DNA from 4 places in the Verrucosispora sp. WMMA2121 genome. Region 1 is predicted to be linked to each of the others. Evidence: riboswitches for the same ligand, from Rfam matches in the RefSeq annotation. Region 1 holds a riboswitch; each other region holds the start of a gene.

Region 1 (4,209 bases):
CGATGTCGCCGTCATCGGCGGATCAGCGGCCGGTCTGGCGGCCGCGCTGCAGCTCGCTCGTCAGCGACGCTCGGTCATCGTCGTCGACGACGGCACGCCGCGGAACGCGCCGGCGGCGCACATGCACGGCTACCTGGGACGTGAGGGCACCCCGCCCGAGGCGATGCGGGCCATCGGGCGGGAGGAGGTCCGTAGCTATGGTGGCAACGTTCTCACCGGCCGGGTCCTGGCGGTGCGGAAGGAGGACGACGGATTTCACCTCGCGCTCTCGGGCGGGCACGGTCTCGTCGCTCGCCGGGTACTGGCCGCGACCGGCATCGTCGACGAGCTTCCCGAGATCGAGGGCCTCACTGAGCGTTGGGGTGCTCAGGTGTTCAACTGTCCGTTCTGCCATGGCTGGGAGGTCCGCGACCTGCGGGTCGTGCAGATCGTCACGACGCCGATGGGACTGCACCCGACCCAGCTGATGCGGCACCTGACCGACCAGTTGACCGTGGTGCTGCATGACGCCACGGGGATCGACCCGGCCGCGGTGCAGACTCTCGTCGCCTCCGGGGTCCCGGTGGTCGAGAGTGCGGTGCGCCGGGTGTCCGACGCCGACCCGGACGGGTCGCTCGCCGTCGAGCTCGCCGACGGCCGCAGCCTGCCGGCCGACGCGGTCCTCGCCGGTGCCCGGTTCCGTCCCCGGGTCGAGATGCTCGCGGGGCTGGGCATCGACACCACCGTCCACCCCAGCGGACTCGGTGACCTCGTCGCGGTCGACGCCACCGGACGTACCAGCGTGGCGGGCGTCTTCGCCGCCGGGAACCTGACGGACCCGAGCGCCCAGGTCCTGCAGGCCGCGGCGAACGGTAGCTGGATCGGCGCTCAGATCGCCTTCAGCCTCGCCGCCGAGGACACCACGGCGGGCGTCCGGCCCTCCGGCGTCGCGATCGAGTGGGACGGTCGCTACGGGGATCAGGAACGCGTGTGGAGCGCCAACCCGAACGGCACGTTGGTGGCGGAGGCGACGGATCTGCCGCCCGGCCGGGCGCTCGACGTCGGCGCGGGTGAGGGAGCCGACGCGCTCTGGCTGGCCGAACGGGGCTGGCAGGTGACCGCCTCCGACGTCTCCGGCAGGGCACTGGACCGCATCCGGGCCGAGGCGGAACGTCGCGGGCTCGACGTGCGTACGCTGCACCGCGACGCCAACGACCCCGCCGCCTTCGCCGACGAGACCTACGACCTGGTGTCCCTGCAGTACGGTTCGTTCCAGCGCACCCCCGAGCAGCGTGGACTGCGCAACCTGCTCGACGCCGTGGCGGTCGGTGGGACGCTGCTCGTCGTCGGCCACGACCTGACGTGGCTGCAGCAGCCGTCGGACCCCGCCGAGCAGACCCCCATGTACGACCCGCAGGCGTACGTCGGCATCGACGACATCGTCGCCGAGATCACGGCCTCGGACGACTGGCGCATCGACGTGCACGAGACCCGCCCGCGCCCCCCGGGAGCGATCAGCACCCACCACGTCAACGACGTCGTGCTACGCGCCGTCCGACTCGACCACCGCAAGGAGTTGTAAGGCCACGCCGAAGGGGTCAGTCGGCGGCCAGTCGCATTAAGAGCGCGACGAGCACGACTGCGCAGACCTGGTTGACGCGCCGTGACCAGCGGCCGTCAGCCATCCGTCGGGCGAGGCGTCCGGCACCTGCGCCGAGGGCGATATCGACGGTGACCTGCACTTTATGAAGACGGCGCCGAGCAGAACCGGTTGCCCGGTGGGGGTCACGCGAGGGCTGCCGTGGAGAGTCCGAGCATCTCAGGACTCCTCGGTGCCGTCGAGCAGGGCACGGCGCAGGGTCAGCCGGTGTTCGCGGCGGATCTGTGCCTCGCGGTAGCGGCGCCGGTCTCCGTCGGTCTGGGGTAGCAGCGGCGGCACCGGGCGGGGTTGGCCGTTGTCGTCGACGGCGACCATGACGAGGTGGGCGGTGGCCACGTCGGTCGGTGGTACGGCGCGGTCCCAGCGGTCGGCGGTGACCTTGACGGTGACCTCCATGGAACTGCGACCCGCCCAGGTGATGCGGGCGTCGACGTGTACGACGTCGCCGACGCGGACCGCGCGCAGGAAGGCGGTCTCGTCGATGGCGGCGGTGAGTGCCGGGCCGTCGGAGTGCCGGGCGGCGACCACTCCGGCGACGGAGTCGATGAGGTTGAGGATCCGGCCGCCGTGGACCGTGCCCATCAGGTTGGTGTGGTGCTGGTCCATGATCTGCGACAGGGTCAGGTGGGAGGCTGACGGTGGTCGGCCGGCGAGAGTGGTCGTGTAGTGCACGGGTGTCCGTCCTCGGGGAACAAGCCACCGACCCGTAGGCGCGCACGTCGAGGAGCACGCCGTTGCGGCGCGTCACCCGCCCGACCCGCCCGCGAGGTCGACGGCAGCGCACACACCTTGTGTCCGCAGCGCGGGCAGGTCTTCGGACTCGTGGGCGGTGCCGGACTCGGCCGGTCTCCTACTGGCCGTCGCTTCCCAGGCCTTGCGGCCCAGTGCGTGGTGACGGCTGTCGTTCCCACTCACCGCTGCGGGGCAGTCCCGGACTTTCACCGGGTCCCTCTTGCGACGCCCGACTGCAACGGCCGGGCGAACCAGCGCCGTCGGCCACCCTATCCTGACCCGGTCCGACGACCGTCCGGCCCGGGTACCTGCGGCGAGTTGCCCCATCACTCCGACGCCGAGCGTCGGCCCGTGGCCGCGATCGCCACGAACCTCGCCGCCACGACCCACCGTGTGCGATCGGTAGCGGATTGACAGTGGCTGTGGGAGCAGACGAGACTGGCGCGACAACTGAACAACCGCGTGTGTGTGCGGGGGAAGTCCGGTCGAAGTCCGGCGCTGGCCCGCAACGGTAGGCCGCCGGGAGCATCCCTGGTGGCGAGCCCGAATACCTGCCGCACCCGCGATTTCTGCTCCCCACCCGTCGTGGCCCACGGGTCGGAGGCCGGCCAGCCGCGCCGTCGCCGGGCGGGCCGGGTTTCTGACGACCGCCGGGCCGGAAAGGCGCGTCCGATGGTCGTCCGCCTGAGCCGGCACCGCCTGCTCGCCCTGCTTTGCGGTGTGCTCGCCGCCCTCACTCTGACCACACCCGTGATCGCCGCGCCCCCGCAGGCCGGCACCGTCCGATCCGATGCGGCCGCGGGCTGGTTGGCCCGACAGCTTGTCGACGGGGAACGCTTCGAGGCCGTCTTCGACGGGGTCGCGTACCCGGACCAGGGGTTGACCCTGGACGCGGTCTTCGCGTTCGCCGCCGCCGGTGTCGCCGACGACTTCGGCGCTCGAGCCCTGGCCTGGGCGACCCGGCCGGACGTGCGTGACGGGTACATCGGTGACGGCACCACTGAGGCGTACGCGGGCGCGACCGCCAAGCTCGCACTCGCCGTCGCGGTCCGCGGTGGTGACCCGACCGACGTCGGCGGTGTGGATCTCATCGCCCGGTTGGAGTCGCTCCAGGACCCGGGTGGCCGGTTCACCGACCGGTCGGCGTGGGGTGATTTCAGTAACTCGTTCAGCCAGTCCTTCGCGATTCTCGCGCTGGACCGGACCGCGCAAGGTGTGCCGGCGGTTGCCGCCGGTTGGCTGGCGGGTACCCGGTGCCCCGACGGCGGCTATCCGCTGCTGCCCGCGCAGCCGGTCTGTGTGTCGGATGTGGACGTCACGGCCGTCGCGGTGCAGGCGTTGCGGGCCGCCGGTCGTAAGGCTGATGCCGCCGCAGGGCTGCAATGGCTGCTTTCGGTGCAACGCGCCGACGGTGGGTTCACCAACGCGGGTGGGGTCGCGAACGCCAACAGCACCGGGTTGGCAGCTCAGGCGCTGCGTGACGGTGGACGGCCGCTGGCCTGGGCCCGGGCCCGCGTGTTCCTGGCCGATCTTCAGGTCGGGTGTGCCGCCCCGGTCACCGACCGGGGCGCGGTCGACTTCGACGGCGGCGTCTTCGATCCCGGTACCGCCCCCCGCGCCACCGCGCAGGCTGTTCTCGGTCTGACCGGCACCGGATATGCCCGGCTCTCCACTGTCACCGCGACCGCCGGCGCACCCACTCTGCCCTGCCGCTGACCGGCCGGCAGATTCCGTCCCACCAGAAGGAGTGCTCATGTCGCAGGTCTATGATCCCGTCCGTCGGTGGCTGGCGAGCATCGCGGCGGTGGCTGTCGTCGCCGTCGGGTTGATTGCTGTCG
Region 2 (4,209 bases), on a different contig from region 1:
ACCCGACGTTCGTGCTGCTCGGCTACGCACAGATCGACCGGATCTCGTTCTTCGCCGAGATCCCGAACCTGGCCCGGCAGATGCCGGTGCTACTCGGCATGATCGCCGCAGTCCTGATCGGCGTGCTGGCCTCCACCTCGGTACGGATCGCCCGCCGCCGCATGTCGTACGAGCTCTGGCACGCCATCCACCTGGTGGTGTACGTGGTGATCGTGCTGTCGGTGATCCACCAGATCTACGAGGGCGCCTCGTTCGCCGGCAGCGCCGTCGCCAAGGCCTACTGGTGGGGGTTGTGGGCCTTCGCGGTCGGCTCGTTGCTGACCAACCGCCTGGTCGTGCCGCTGGTGCGCAACGTCCGGCACCGGCTGCGGGTCGTCGCGGTGGTGCCGGAGACCGACAACGTCGTGTCCGTCCACGTTGCCGGCAACCGCCTCGACCGGCTGCGCGCCCGTCCCGGCCAGTTCTTCTGGTGGCGTTTCCCGGGGCACAACTCCTGGTGGCAGGTCAACCCGTGGTCGCTGTCGGCGGCGCCCGACGGTCGCACGCTGCGGCTGACGGCGAAGGCGATCGGCTCCACCAGCGCCGGGCTGCGGCAGTTGCCGGTGGGCACCCGGGTCTACGCCGAGGGTCCGTACGGCGCCCTCACCACCGCCGCCCGCACCCGGGAGAACAGCCTGCTGATCGCCGGTGGCATCGGCATCACTCCGATCCGGGCGCTGCTGGAGGACCCGGAGTTGACCGGAGACGTCGTGGTGCTCTACCGGGCCCGCACGCCCGCCGACGCGGTACTGATCGATGAGCTGCGCGATCTGGCACAGGCCAGGGGCGCCCGCCTGCACCTGCTGACCGGTCGCACCGCCGACGGCAGCCAGCCGTTCAGTCCGGAGAGTCTGCGCGGCCTGGTCCCCGACATCGCCGAGCGCGACGTCTACCTGTGCGGTCCCGCGGCGATGGCCGGCACCGTGCGACGCAGCCTGCGCGCCCTGCGGGTTCCGTCCCGCCAACAGCATGTCGAGGCGTTCCGGTTGGGGGTGTGAACCTCACCGGCCGACAGTGCGCGAGGCGAGCGGAAGCGGCGCGGGAAACCCCGTGGCGGACCGGGACGGCCCGCTGCTAGTTTGCCCGAAGGCCGTGCGAGAGACCGAGGAGGTGGTACCCGTGAACGTTTCGACATGGGTGCTCCCCTCCGGGGTCACGGTCGGGCGGTAGGTCGCCCGGGAGCGCCGTTCACACGCACTCCCGAAAGGCACGACCATGCGATTCACCTCCGAACGACACCTCGACGACGGCGTCTTCGAACGCGGGTTCACGCTCGGCGACATCCCCGGTTTCCTGTGGACACCCGCGTTCGCGACCGCACCGGTTCCGCTGATCCTGCTCGGTCACCCGCCACTGGGGCTGGGCCGGATGTACCCCCGTCTGGTGGCGCGGGCCCGGGGCGCCGCAGCGGACGGCTTCGCCGCCGCCGCGGTCGAGCTGCCCGGCAGCGGTGACCGGCCGCGTTGGGCCGCCGCCGAGCAGGCTCGCGCCGAACTGCACCGGGTGCTGGCGGCGGGCGAGGCGGTGAGCGACGAGATCGTGGACGCTCTCGTCCTCCCGCTCGTCGACCGGGCGGTCCCGGAAGCACAGGCCGCCCTGGACTCCCTCCTGTCGCTGCCCGAGATCGGCGGCCCCGTCGGGTACTCCGGGGGAGTGATCTCGGTCGGCGTCCGACTCGCGGTGGTGGAGCCCCGGATCGTGGCCGCCGGTCTCTTCGCCGGAAGTTTCGTCCCGCGCCTCATCGTCGAACAGGCCCGGCAGGTCACCATTCCGCTGCACATGCTGTTGCAGTGGGACGACGAGGGCAACGACCGGCAGGCGGCGCTGGAGCTGTTCGACGCCTTCGGCTCCACGGAGAAGACGCTGCACGCCAACATGGGCGGACACACCGGTGTGCCCTGGTACGCGGGGGAGGACGCCGGCCGGTTCTTCGCCCGGCACCTGCGCTAGTGCGGTGTCCGGCCTGCTCGCGGTCCCGCAGGCCGGACACCTCGGGCTTAGCCGGCGGTGTGGCCCGTACGATGGCCGGTGGTGCTGGTTCGTCCCGCCCGGGTGGGTGGGGCGTCGTAAGAGGGAACCCGGTGTGAATCCGGGACTGCCCCGCAGCGGTGAGTGGGAACGACCGCCGTCAACAAAGCACTGGACCGTGAGGTCTGGGAAGCGACGGCCAGTAGGCGACCTGGTGTCATGCCCGCGAGTCCGAAGACCTGCCAGTGCTGCGCACGCCGCCGGCGTGCGTCGCCGGCGGTCCCGTGGGAGGACCAGGGCGGAAGCCGGTACCCGAGGTGTACCCGTCTTCCCTCCCGTGTCCGCCGGACACTTCGAGGGAAGGAACCCTTGGTGAGTACCGCATTCGGGCAGAGCACCGTGCTCGGCTACCCACGCATCGGCGCGAACCGTGAACTGAAGAAGGCCGTCGAGGCGTACTGGGCCGGCACCATCGACGCCGAGGCTCTGGCCGGCACCGCCGCCGGCCTCCGGGCGCAGGTGTGGCGGACGCTGCGCGACGCCCGTCTCGACGCGATCCCGTCGAACACCTTCTCCTACTACGACCAGATGCTCGACACGGCGGTCGCGGTCGGCGCGGTCCCGGACCGGTTCACCCGGCTGGGTCTGTCCGCGCTGGACACCTACTTCGCCATGGCACGTGGTGTCGACGCCGAGCCGGCGTTGGAGCTGACGAAGTGGTTCGACACCAACTACCACTACCTGGTGCCGGAGATCGCCCCGGACACCGTCTTCACCGCCAACCCGGCGAAGGCGCTTGACGAGTACGCCGAGGCCCGCGACCTGGGCATCACCACCCGGCCGGTGTTCGTCGGACCGGCCACGTTCCTGCTGCTGGCCAAGGGCGTCGACCCGTTCGCTCGGCTCGACGACCTGGTCCAGACGTACGCCCGGATTCTCGCCGAGCTGGCGCACGCGGGCGTCAGCTGGGTGCAACTGGACGAGCCCGCCTACGCCGCCGACCGTAGCCCAGCCGAGATCGACGCCCTGCGCCGCGCCTACACCCGGCTCGGCGACCTCACGCACCGACCGCGGATCTTCGTGGCGACCTACTTCGGTGACCTCGGCGACGCGCTGCCGGCCCTGCTGGACACCCCGGTCGACGCCGTCGGTCTGGACCTGGTCGCCGGCGCGGGCAACCTGCACCGTCTCGCCGCCGCCGGACCACTCGGTGGCAAGACCATCGTCGCCGGCCTAGTCGACGGTCGGAACGTCTGGCGTACCGACCTGCGGGCCGCTGTCGCGGCCGGCGCGACGGTCGCCGGGCTGGCCGACCACGTCGCCGTCTCGTCGTCCTGCTCGCTGTTGCACGTTCCGGTCGACCTGTCCGCCGAGACGCATCTCGACCCCCGGCTGTCCGAGCGGCTGGCGTTCGCCCGGCAGAAGGTCGACGAGATCGTCGTGCTCGGCCGCGCGCTGCGCGACGGCACCACCGCGCTGCCCGCGCCCCTGCCGGCCACCCCGGCAAACTGGCGTCACGACGACGTACGCGGCCGCCTCGCCGCGCTGCGCCCGGCCGACCGGCAGCGCGGCGACTATCCCACCCGGGCCGCCCGGCAGCAGGAACGACTGGGTCTGCCGGAGTTGCCGACCACCACGATCGGGTCGTTCCCGCAGACCGCCGAGCTGCGGAGGGCCCGCGCCGCGCACCGGGCCGGCAGCCTCGACGACGCCGGCTACGCGTCCCGGATGCGCACCGAGGTGGAGCAGGTCGTCCGGTTGCAGGAACAGCTGGGTCTGGACGTGCTCGTGCACGGGGAGCCGGAACGCAACGACATGGTGCAGTACTTCGGCGAGCAACTCGACGGTTTCGCCGCCACGCGGCACGGCTGGGTGCAGTCCTACGGCTCCCGCTGCGTACGCCCGCCGATCATCTACGGCGACGTGTCACGCAAGGCACCGATGACCGTCGCGTGGTCCACCTACGCGCAGTCGTTGACCAGCAGACCGGTCAAGGGCATGCTCACCGGTCCGGTCACCATCCTGGCCTGGTCGTTCGTCCGTACCGATCAGCCCCTCGCGGACACCGCCGACCAGGTCGCGCTCGCCCTTCGCGACGAGTGCCGCGACCTGGAGTCCGCCGGGATCCGGGTCATCCAGGTCGACGAGCCGGCGCTACGGGAGACGCTGCCGCTGCGCAGGGCCGACCAGAAGACGTACCTG
Region 3 (4,209 bases), on a different contig from region 1:
AACGAGTTCGTCGACTCGTCGGACGGGGTGGCAGTGGTGGCGGCCCCGGGCGAGGTCAGGCCGGTGTCCGTGGGTGCCGTCGCCGTTGATGACAGCGGCGGGCTGCCGGCCGTGGTCGGGTCCACTGCGGTGGGTGCCGGCGGTGAGCCGACCATGCCGGTTGGTGTGGTTCCGGGCGGCGCGACAGGTCCACCGCCGACCGGCGGTGGGACGGTCGGTGGCGACGAGGAACGGGGTGGCGGTGCCGGTGCGGTGGTGCGCGGCGGCGCCGGTGGCGTGGTGCGCGGCGGGGGTGCCGGCCGGGTGGGCGCCACCGCCGGGCGGGGCGCGTTGTCGGCGTTGCGGTTGAGCGAGAACGACCAGCCTTCGAAGCTGCCCGCCGGTGGCTTGCGGTTGAGCACCCCCTTGTCGCTGTACGTCCAACTGCCCCCGTTGGGTGCGTGCCAGTACGACCAGTAGGCGCTGGCCGGCGGCGTGTCGACACACTTCTCCGCGCTGGTCGAGGGTTTGCCCTCGATCCGGCAGATGAACCCCTCGCCCCAGCGCAGCGTGCCGGTGATCTGGAAACCGGCGTTCTTCAACGCAGCCAGTCCGGTGGCCTGGTCGCCTCGCGCACACCGGACAACCGTCCCGCCGCCGAGTTCCTTGAAGTCCACCACGACGGTGACTCCGCCCGCATCCGGGCAGTAGCCGGCGCTGCCCGCGGCCGCAGCCGATCCCGGCCCGATCAGGACGCTCACCGCGGTCAGTGCGAGGACCGACGCGAACCGGGCCGCCCGGATGATCATGTGGTCCGCCGGCGGCCGAGGACCAGCAGTACCGCTCCCCCACCCAGCAGCAGCAGCGCGGTGAGCACGTACCCGCCGATCGCCACGCCGGTGGTCGGCAGGCGACCCGCCCCGCCCCCGGCGGGACTGGTGACGGAGCCGGTGGGAGTCGTCGCCGTGGCAGTGGGCGCGGTCGGCGTGCCGCTCGGCGTCGGACTGCCGGTGGGCGAGGCGGTGGCGGTCGGCGTGGGCGAGCCGGTCGGCGAAGGCGTGGCGGTCGCCGTAGGCGACGCCGTCGGCGTGGGTGACGCGGTTGCCGTCGGTGTCGGCTCGCCGGACGGCGGAAGATCGAGACCGATCCGGCCCAGCGGAATCTGCGCCAGCCCGAGCAACGCCTGGGCGGTGGCGCGACGCCACTGGTCCCGGAAGCTCTCGGCGATCCCGTCGCGGACCGCCTCGGCCAGGGCGTCGCTGGCGTATGCGATGGCGCCGGCATCGGCCGCCGCGGCGCCACCGTTGGCGGTGGTGAGCTGCAGCGCCGCCAGGGCCTCGGCGGCACGTGCCGCCTCGTCATCGCGCCCGGCGGCGGCGAGCGCCTGCCCGGCCAGGCCGGTGCTGTTGGAGTTCGCGCCGCTGGTCGGCCCCGACCCGCCGAACGATCCGTCGACGCGTTGCTGCGCCACCAGCCAGTCCGCGCCGCGCTGCGCGGCCTCGTCCGCACCGGCGACGTCGGCTGCGAGCAACGCCTGGACGGCCATGGCCGTCGAGTCGACGTCGAGCGTGGCGTTGCCTTGATCGTCGCAGGACGGCGACGGAACGCCGTCGGCGTCGGGATAGAGCCGGAAACCGCCGGCCGCGCACTGCTGCCTGATGAGGAAGTCGACGGTCTCCTGCGGCGTGCCGCCGCTGCGGGCCAGACCCAGGACCGCGAAGGACTGGTCGAAGGTGTTGCTCGGGTCCGGGCCGGTGGCCTCGGTGGTCCGGCTGGTGATCCGGCCGTGCTGGTGACCGGTGCCCGCCCCGGAGAGCAGCGCCACGGTCTCGGCGCGCAGGTCCCAGCCGCCGAAGTCGGTGGGGTCGGCGCCCGCGGACGAGGCGACGTAGAGCAGCTTCGCCGTCGCACCCCCGTCGGTGAAGCCCTCGATGCCCCAGTCGTCGTAGCTGTTGTAGGACCGCACGTGCGCGGCGATCTGCGCCGTTGCCGCCTGCCGCGTCGGGCCGGCCGCCCCGGTGGCGGCGAGGGCGATCACGCCGTCGATGCTCAGCCCCCAGTCCTGCGGGCTGAACGGGCCGGGCAGCACGCCGTCGGTGTACTCCCCGGCGAGCCAGGTCGCGGCGTCACGCGCGGCGACGGTGTGAGCCGGCGCGGGCGCGGCGGTCACGACGAGAGGGGTGGCCGTGACGACGGCGAACGCGATGGCGGTGGCGGCGCCGAAACCGGCGCCGACGCGCCGGAGCGGGGACGTGGGCATGAGGGGTGCCTTTCGCAGAGCGGTCGGCGAAGCTCCGGAAGGCACCGGTGGCGATATCCGCTTGCGTGGCCGCGATGAGATGCCGCACCTAGGTTGCCCGGACTCCACCCTGTAGACCTCGACAGTGGAAGCCGCTCGTCCGGTGCGGGGCATTCCGGCTCGCGAGACAGCTCTCGCTCACGGTTGCGGGTCAGCGTCGGCTTCTACCGACTTCCCCCCACACAGGACGTATTCAGTTGAGTACCCGACGCGCCGGGTGCCGCCACCGTACCGCCCGGTCACCTTTCGGCGCCAGCGTGGCGGACGACACCCGACGCGTCGACAGCTCAGGCAGCCTACCCGCAGGTCAGGGCGCGGTGATACTGGGCGCCGCGCCGGAGCCGAACGACCAGCCCTCCACCGTCCCCGGCGCCGGGTTGTAGCTGGTCGCTCCCAGCGTGCTGTAGGTCCAGGCGGCGCCGCTGCCGGAGGCGTGCCAGTACGACCAGTACGCGCTGGCCGGCGGGGTGTTGATGCACGGCTCCGTCGCGGCGGTCGGCTTTCCGTTGATCCGGCAGACGAACGCCAACCCCCACCGCTTCGTACCGGTCACCGTGAAGCCGGCACCCTGCAGGGCGGCCAGCCCGGTGGCCGGGTCACCGAGCGCGCACGCCACCTGGACGCCGCCGCCGAGCGAACCATAGTCGACCACCACCGTGACCCCGGTCGTCCCGGTGCACGCGGCGGCCTGCGCGGCTCGGGGAGACGGTTCGACAGCGATCAACCCGACGGCGACGACAGCCACCACCACGATGCTCGCCAGCCACCGACGGACGGGATCGTAGACCTGGGACATGAGCACTCCTTCTGATGGGACGGAACCTGCCGGCCGGTCAACGGCAGCGCAGGGTGGGTGCACCGGTGGTCGCGGCGACGGTGGAGAGCCGGGCGTATCCGGTGCCGGCCAGGCCGAGAACAGCCTGGGTGGTGGCACGGGGGGCGGTACCGGGATCGAAGACACCGCCGTCGAAGTCGACCGCGCCCCGGTCGGTGACCGGGGCGGCACACCCGACCTGAAGACCGGCCAGGAACACGCGGGCCCGGACCCAGGCCAGCGGCCGGCCGCCGTCGCGCAACGCCTGGGCCGCCAACCCGGTGCTGTTGGCGTTCGCGACCCCACCGGAGTTGGTGAACCCGCCGTCGGCGCGTTGCACCGAGACCAGCCAGCGCAATCCCGCGGCGGCGTCAGCCGGGCGTCCGGCGGCCCGCAACGCCTGCACCGCGACGGCGGTGGCGTCCACGTCGGAGACACAGACGGGCTGCTCCGGCAGCAGCGGATAGCCTCCGTCCGGGCACCGGGTGCCGGCCAGCCAGCCGGCGGCGACCGCCGGCACGCCCTGCGCGGTCCGGTCCAGCGCGAAGATCGCGAAGGACTGGCTGAACGCGTTGCTGTAGTCACCCCACGCCGACCGGTCGGTGAACCGGCCATCGGGGTCCTGGAGCGACCGCAGCCGGGCGATGAGATCCACACCGCCGACGTCGGTGGGGTCAGCGCCGCGGACCGCGACGGCGAGAGCGAGTTTGGCGGTCGCGCCGGCGTACGCCTCAGTGGTGCCGTCGCCGATGTACCCGTCGCGGACGTCCGGCCGGGTCACCCAGGCCAACGCCTGAGCGCCGAAGTCGTCGGCGACACCGGCGGCGGCGAACGCGAAAACCGCGTCCAGGGTCAACCCCTGGTCGGGGTACGCGACCCCGTCGAAGACGGCCTCGAAACGTTCTCCGTCGACCAACTGTCGGGCCAACCAACCGGCGGCGGCATCCGTCCGGACGGCACCCGCGTGTGCGGGTGCGGCGATCGTGGGTGCGGCGATCGTGGGTGTGGTGAGAGTGAGGGCGGCGAGTATCCCGCAGAGCAGGGCGAGCAGGCGGTGCCGGCCCAGGCGAACGACCATCGGTTGGCGCCTTTCCGGCCCGGCGGTCGTCGAGACCCG
Region 4 (4,209 bases), on a different contig from region 1:
GTCGGCGACGCGGTCCAGGCCGCCCATGGGTTTGCGCTACTCGGCGACCGGCACTCGGCGGTAGGGCTCCTCGGGGAGGCAAGCGACCTCACCGAGGCGGCCGAGCGCGAGCAGGCGCCGGTCCTGGCCTACTGGCTGACGCCCACGTTCAGCCGGATGGGTCTCGGTCTGGCCTATCTGGCGCTCGGCGACACGTCGGCCGGCATCGACAACCTGCGGGTCGGGTTGGCCGGGTTGCCGCCTGACCAGCGGGACGCCGCATGGACGCAGGAGTATCGGCAGGCACTCGCGGTCGCCACCGGCTGAGCTGTCCGTCAACCGTCCCGGACAGGACGCCGGACGCCCCGCACCTGCCCTGCTTGCCCACCGCCATCGCACGATTCTTGTGGGTGGTGGCGGTGCGCCCCCACGTACCGCCGCCCCCGTCCCCGAACTCCGGCGGAGGTGATGGTGTGAGCAGGTGGCACAGGTTCTGGTGGTGGCTGCGGCGGCGGCCGAGGCCGCTGGCTGACGGCGGGCAGTGGCGGGAGGCTGTCGAGCAGGAGGCCGCCCGGCAACGCCTGCTCGACCAGGCCCGGCGCATCGCCCGGTGGCCGGCATGACTCGGCGTGCCGTCAGCTATCGGGACGCGATGGCCGCCGAGGCGGTGCGAATCGGCCGGGCCGTCGACGCCCTGCCCGCCCGGATCGCCGACGAGCACCTGCCGCGCCGGCCGGAGTGGACATGCGCCAGCTGCGAGGGCGAACCGCCGTGGCCGTGCGCCCCAGCGCGGGTGCGACTCGCCGAGGCGTACGGCCGGGACCGGGTGGGCCTGTCGATGTACGCGGGTGCCTTGTTGACGGCGGCGTTGGACGACCTGCCGCGCGAGGATCCCGGCGAGCTGACGACCCGGTTCCTGGCGTGGCTGAGGTGCACCTGCGGGACGGGTAGCCACGCCGGGGCGTGACCGACGATCGGCACCCCGGCGCATCCGCCGTCCTTTTCGTACGCCCGCCTGCCTGCGACCGGTCAAGCACGGACCGGCGTAGCCGAATGTGACCTCCGTTGCAGGACACGCCGACACACCATCTGGTGTCTTGCGTTCGCGGGTAGCCCATATATGGTGTCACCCGTAGCTGGTTCGGCGCCCACCCGGGGCGGCCGAGGCAAGAGGGAACCCGGTGGGAATCCGGGGCTGCCCCGCAGCGGTGAGTGGGAACGACAGCCGTCACGAAGCACTGGGCCACGGCCTGGGAAGCGACGGCCAGTAGGAGCGCGTGAGCACGCCCACGAGTCCGAAGACCTGCCAGCACGCCGCCCGCACTCGTGGGCGGCGGCCGCAGGCCGCGTGGGACGGCCGACGCCAGGAACGGGCCGTGCCGCCTGCGCGGATCCCGTGGCGTCCTCCCGCGTGTCCGAGGCCCCGAGCAGACGGCGCGAGGAGAGAGACGTGACGGTCGTGCGGGAGGCGCCCGCCTCCGAGGCAGGTGTGTCGGAGCAGCGCCGGCAGGTGATGCAGGTCCGCAAGCGCGACGGCGCCACGGAACCGGTGGACGTCAACAAGATCGTCCGGGCGGTGGAGCGGTGGGTGACCGACCTCGACGAGGTCGATCCGCTGCGGGTGGCCACCAAGACCATCAGCGGTCTGTACGACGGTGCCACCACCGCCGAACTGGACAAGCTGTCCATCCAGACGGCCGCCGAGCTGATCGGTACGGAGCCGCAGTACTCGAAGCTGGCGGCGCGGCTGCTGGCCGCGTACGTGGACAAGGAGGTCCGTGGGCAGCAGGTGGCGAGCTTCAGCCAGTCCATCCGGTACGCGCACGGCCTGGGGCTGATCGGGGACGCCACGGCCGATTTCGTGGCCCGTAACGCGCGCAAGCTGGACGACGCGGTGGACCCGGACGGCGACCTGCGGTTCGAGTACTTCGGGCTGCGTACGGTCGCGGACCGCTACCTGCTGCGGCATCCGCAGACCCGGCTGGTGGTGGAGACGCCGCAGTACTGGCTGCTACGGGTGGCCTGCGGGCTGTCGCAGACGCCGGGCGAGGCGATCGCGTTCTACCGGCTGATGTCGAGCCTGGCGTATCTGCCCAGTTCACCGACGCTGTTCAACTCGGGCACCCGGCACACCCAGATGTCGTCGTGTTTCCTTGTCGACTCCCCGCGCGACGAACTCGACTCGATCTACGAGCGTTACCACCAGGTGGCGAAGCTGTCGAAGTTCTCCGGCGGGATCGGCATCTCCTGGTCGCGGGTGCGGGGTCGGGGTGCGCTGATCCGGGGCACCAACGGCAGGTCGAACGGCATCGTGCCGTTCCTGAAGACGCTCGACGCCGGGGTGGCGGCGGTCAACCAGGGTGGCCGACGCAAGGGCGCGGCCTGCGTGTACCTGGAGCCGTGGCACCCGGACATCGAGGAGTTCCTGGAGTTGCGGGACAACACCGGGGAGGAGTCCCGGCGTACCCACAACCTGAACCTGGCCAACTGGATCCCGGACGAGTTCATGCGGCGGGTCGAGGCCGACGGCGACTGGTCGCTGGTCGACCCGTCGGACGCGCCGGAGCTGCCGGACCTGTTCGGCGAGGCGTTCGACGAGGCGTACCGGGCGGCGGAGAAGAAGGCCGTCCGGACGGTCAAGGCCCGCGACCTGTACGGCCGGATGATGCGTACGCTCGCGCAGACCGGCAACGGGTGGATGACGTTCAAGGACGCCGCGAACCGGCTGTCCAACCAGACCGGTGCGCCCGGCAACACGATCCACCTGTCGAACCTGTGTACCGAGATCCTGGAGGTCAACAACGACACCGAGACGGCCGTGTGCAACCTCGGCTCGGTGAACCTGGGCGCGCACGTCACCGCCGACGGCGTCGACTGGGAGAAGCTGCGCGCGACGGTACGCACGGCGGTGGTGTTCCTCGACCGGGTGATCGACATCAACTACTACCCGGCCGAGCAGACGGCGGTGTCGAACCCGCGCTGGCGTCCGGTCGGGCTCGGGCTGATGGGCCTGCAGGACGCATTGTTCACCCTGCGCCTGCCGTTCGACTCGGCGTCGGCACGGGAGCTGTCGACCCGGGTGCAGGAGGAGATCTTCCTGACCGCGCTGGAGACGTCGGTGGGGCTGGCCGAGCGGTTCGGCCCGCACCCCGCGTACGCCGAGACCCGGGCCGCGAAGGGTGAGTTGCATCCCGACCTGTGGGGCGCGGAGGTGACGCAGGCGCAACGGTGGACCGCGCTGCGGGAGCGGGTCGCCCGCCACGGGCTGCGGAACTCGCTGCTGGTGGCGATCGCGCCGACCGCCACCATCGCCTCGATCGCCGGGTGTTACGAGTGCATCGAGCCGCAGGTGTCCAACCTGTTCAAGCGGGAGACGATGTCCGGTGAGTTCCTCCAGATCAACACGTACCTGGTCCGGGAGCTGAAGGCGCGCGGGCTGTGGACGGCACCGATCCGGGAGCAGATCAAGCGGGCCGAAGGGTCGGTGCAGGGCATCGCCGAGCTGCCGGCGGACGTGCGGGAGCTGTTCCGGACCGCGTGGGAGCTGCCGCAGCGGGCGCTGATCGACCTGGCCGCCGCCCGGGCGCCGTTCATCGACCAGTCGCAGTCGCTGAACCTGTTCCTGAGCGCGCCGACCATCGGCAAGCTCTCCTCAATGTACCTGTACGCCTGGAAGGCCGGGCTGAAGACCACCTACTACCTGCGGTCGCGTCCCGCGACCCGGATCCAGCAGGCCACCGTCGCCGTCACCCCGGCGATCAAGCCGGTCGTCGCGGTCAGCGACGACGAGGCGTTGGCCTGTTCCCTGGAGAACCCCGAGAGCTGCGAGGCGTGCCAGTGACCACCGTTTCCGAACCCGACACCGGCCAGCGGCAGATGCTGCTCGATCCCGGCATGGACCTGACCCTGCGGCCGATGCGGTACCCGCAGTTCTTCGACCGGTTCAAGGACGCCATCAAGAACACCTGGACCGTGGAGGAGGTCGACCTGCACGCCGACCTCGCCGACCTGGCCAAGCTGTCCCCGGCGGAGCAGCACCTCGTGTCCCGGCTGGTCGCCTTCTTCGCCACCGGCGACACCATCGTGGCCAACAACCTCGTGCTCAACCTCTACCAACACGTCAACTCGCCGGAGGGACGGCTCTACCTGTCGCGGCAACTGTTCGAGGAGGCGGTGCACGTCCAGTTCTACCTGAACCTGCTGGACACCTACGTGCCGGACGAGCGGGAG

What was found. A riboswitch is a leader RNA that binds a small molecule or an ion and turns the genes downstream of it on or off. The one in region 1 is predicted to bind cobalamin.
Region 2: another riboswitch for cobalamin. It lies ahead of metE (5-methyltetrahydropteroyltriglutamate--homocysteine S-methyltransferase); the one in region 1 lies ahead of O7605_RS03850 (acyl-CoA thioesterase).
Region 3: another riboswitch for cobalamin. It lies ahead of O7605_RS29165 (prenyltransferase/squalene oxidase repeat-containing protein); the one in region 1 lies ahead of O7605_RS03850 (acyl-CoA thioesterase).
Region 4: another riboswitch for cobalamin. It lies ahead of O7605_RS23705 (ribonucleoside-diphosphate reductase subunit alpha); the one in region 1 lies ahead of O7605_RS03850 (acyl-CoA thioesterase).

The regions. Positions count from the first base shown of each region.
Region 1 is NZ_JAPZBH010000004.1:684,042-688,250, reverse strand. Features, by position in the region: gene O7605_RS03855 (FAD-dependent oxidoreductase) at 1-1,561, shown strand, start outside; gene O7605_RS03850 (acyl-CoA thioesterase) at 1,799-2,245, opposite strand; cobalamin riboswitch at 2,428-2,642, opposite strand; cobalamin riboswitch at 2,823-2,943, shown strand; gene O7605_RS03845 (peptidase) at 3,044-4,087, shown strand; gene O7605_RS03840 (hypothetical protein) at 4,119-4,209, shown strand, end outside.
Region 2 is NZ_JAPZBH010000006.1:4,442,282-4,446,490, reverse strand. Features, by position in the region: gene O7605_RS28850 (ferredoxin reductase family protein) at 1-1,037, shown strand, start outside; gene O7605_RS28845 (alpha/beta hydrolase) at 1,255-1,989, shown strand; cobalamin riboswitch at 2,058-2,268, shown strand; gene metE (5-methyltetrahydropteroyltriglutamate--homocysteine S-methyltransferase) at 2,380-4,209, shown strand, end outside.
Region 3 is NZ_JAPZBH010000006.1:4,522,439-4,526,647, forward strand. Features, by position in the region: gene O7605_RS29160 (hypothetical protein) at 1-788, opposite strand, end outside; gene O7605_RS29165 (prenyltransferase/squalene oxidase repeat-containing protein) at 785-2,239, opposite strand; cobalamin riboswitch at 2,364-2,502, opposite strand; gene O7605_RS29170 (hypothetical protein) at 2,586-3,074, opposite strand; gene O7605_RS29175 (prenyltransferase/squalene oxidase repeat-containing protein) at 3,112-4,170, opposite strand.
Region 4 is NZ_JAPZBH010000006.1:3,276,970-3,281,178, forward strand. Features, by position in the region: gene O7605_RS23690 (helix-turn-helix domain-containing protein) at 1-306, shown strand, start outside; gene O7605_RS23695 (hypothetical protein) at 453-602, shown strand; gene O7605_RS23700 (hypothetical protein) at 599-946, shown strand; cobalamin riboswitch at 1,100-1,304, shown strand; gene O7605_RS23705 (ribonucleoside-diphosphate reductase subunit alpha) at 1,493-3,820, shown strand; gene O7605_RS23710 (ribonucleotide-diphosphate reductase subunit beta) at 3,856-4,209, shown strand, end outside.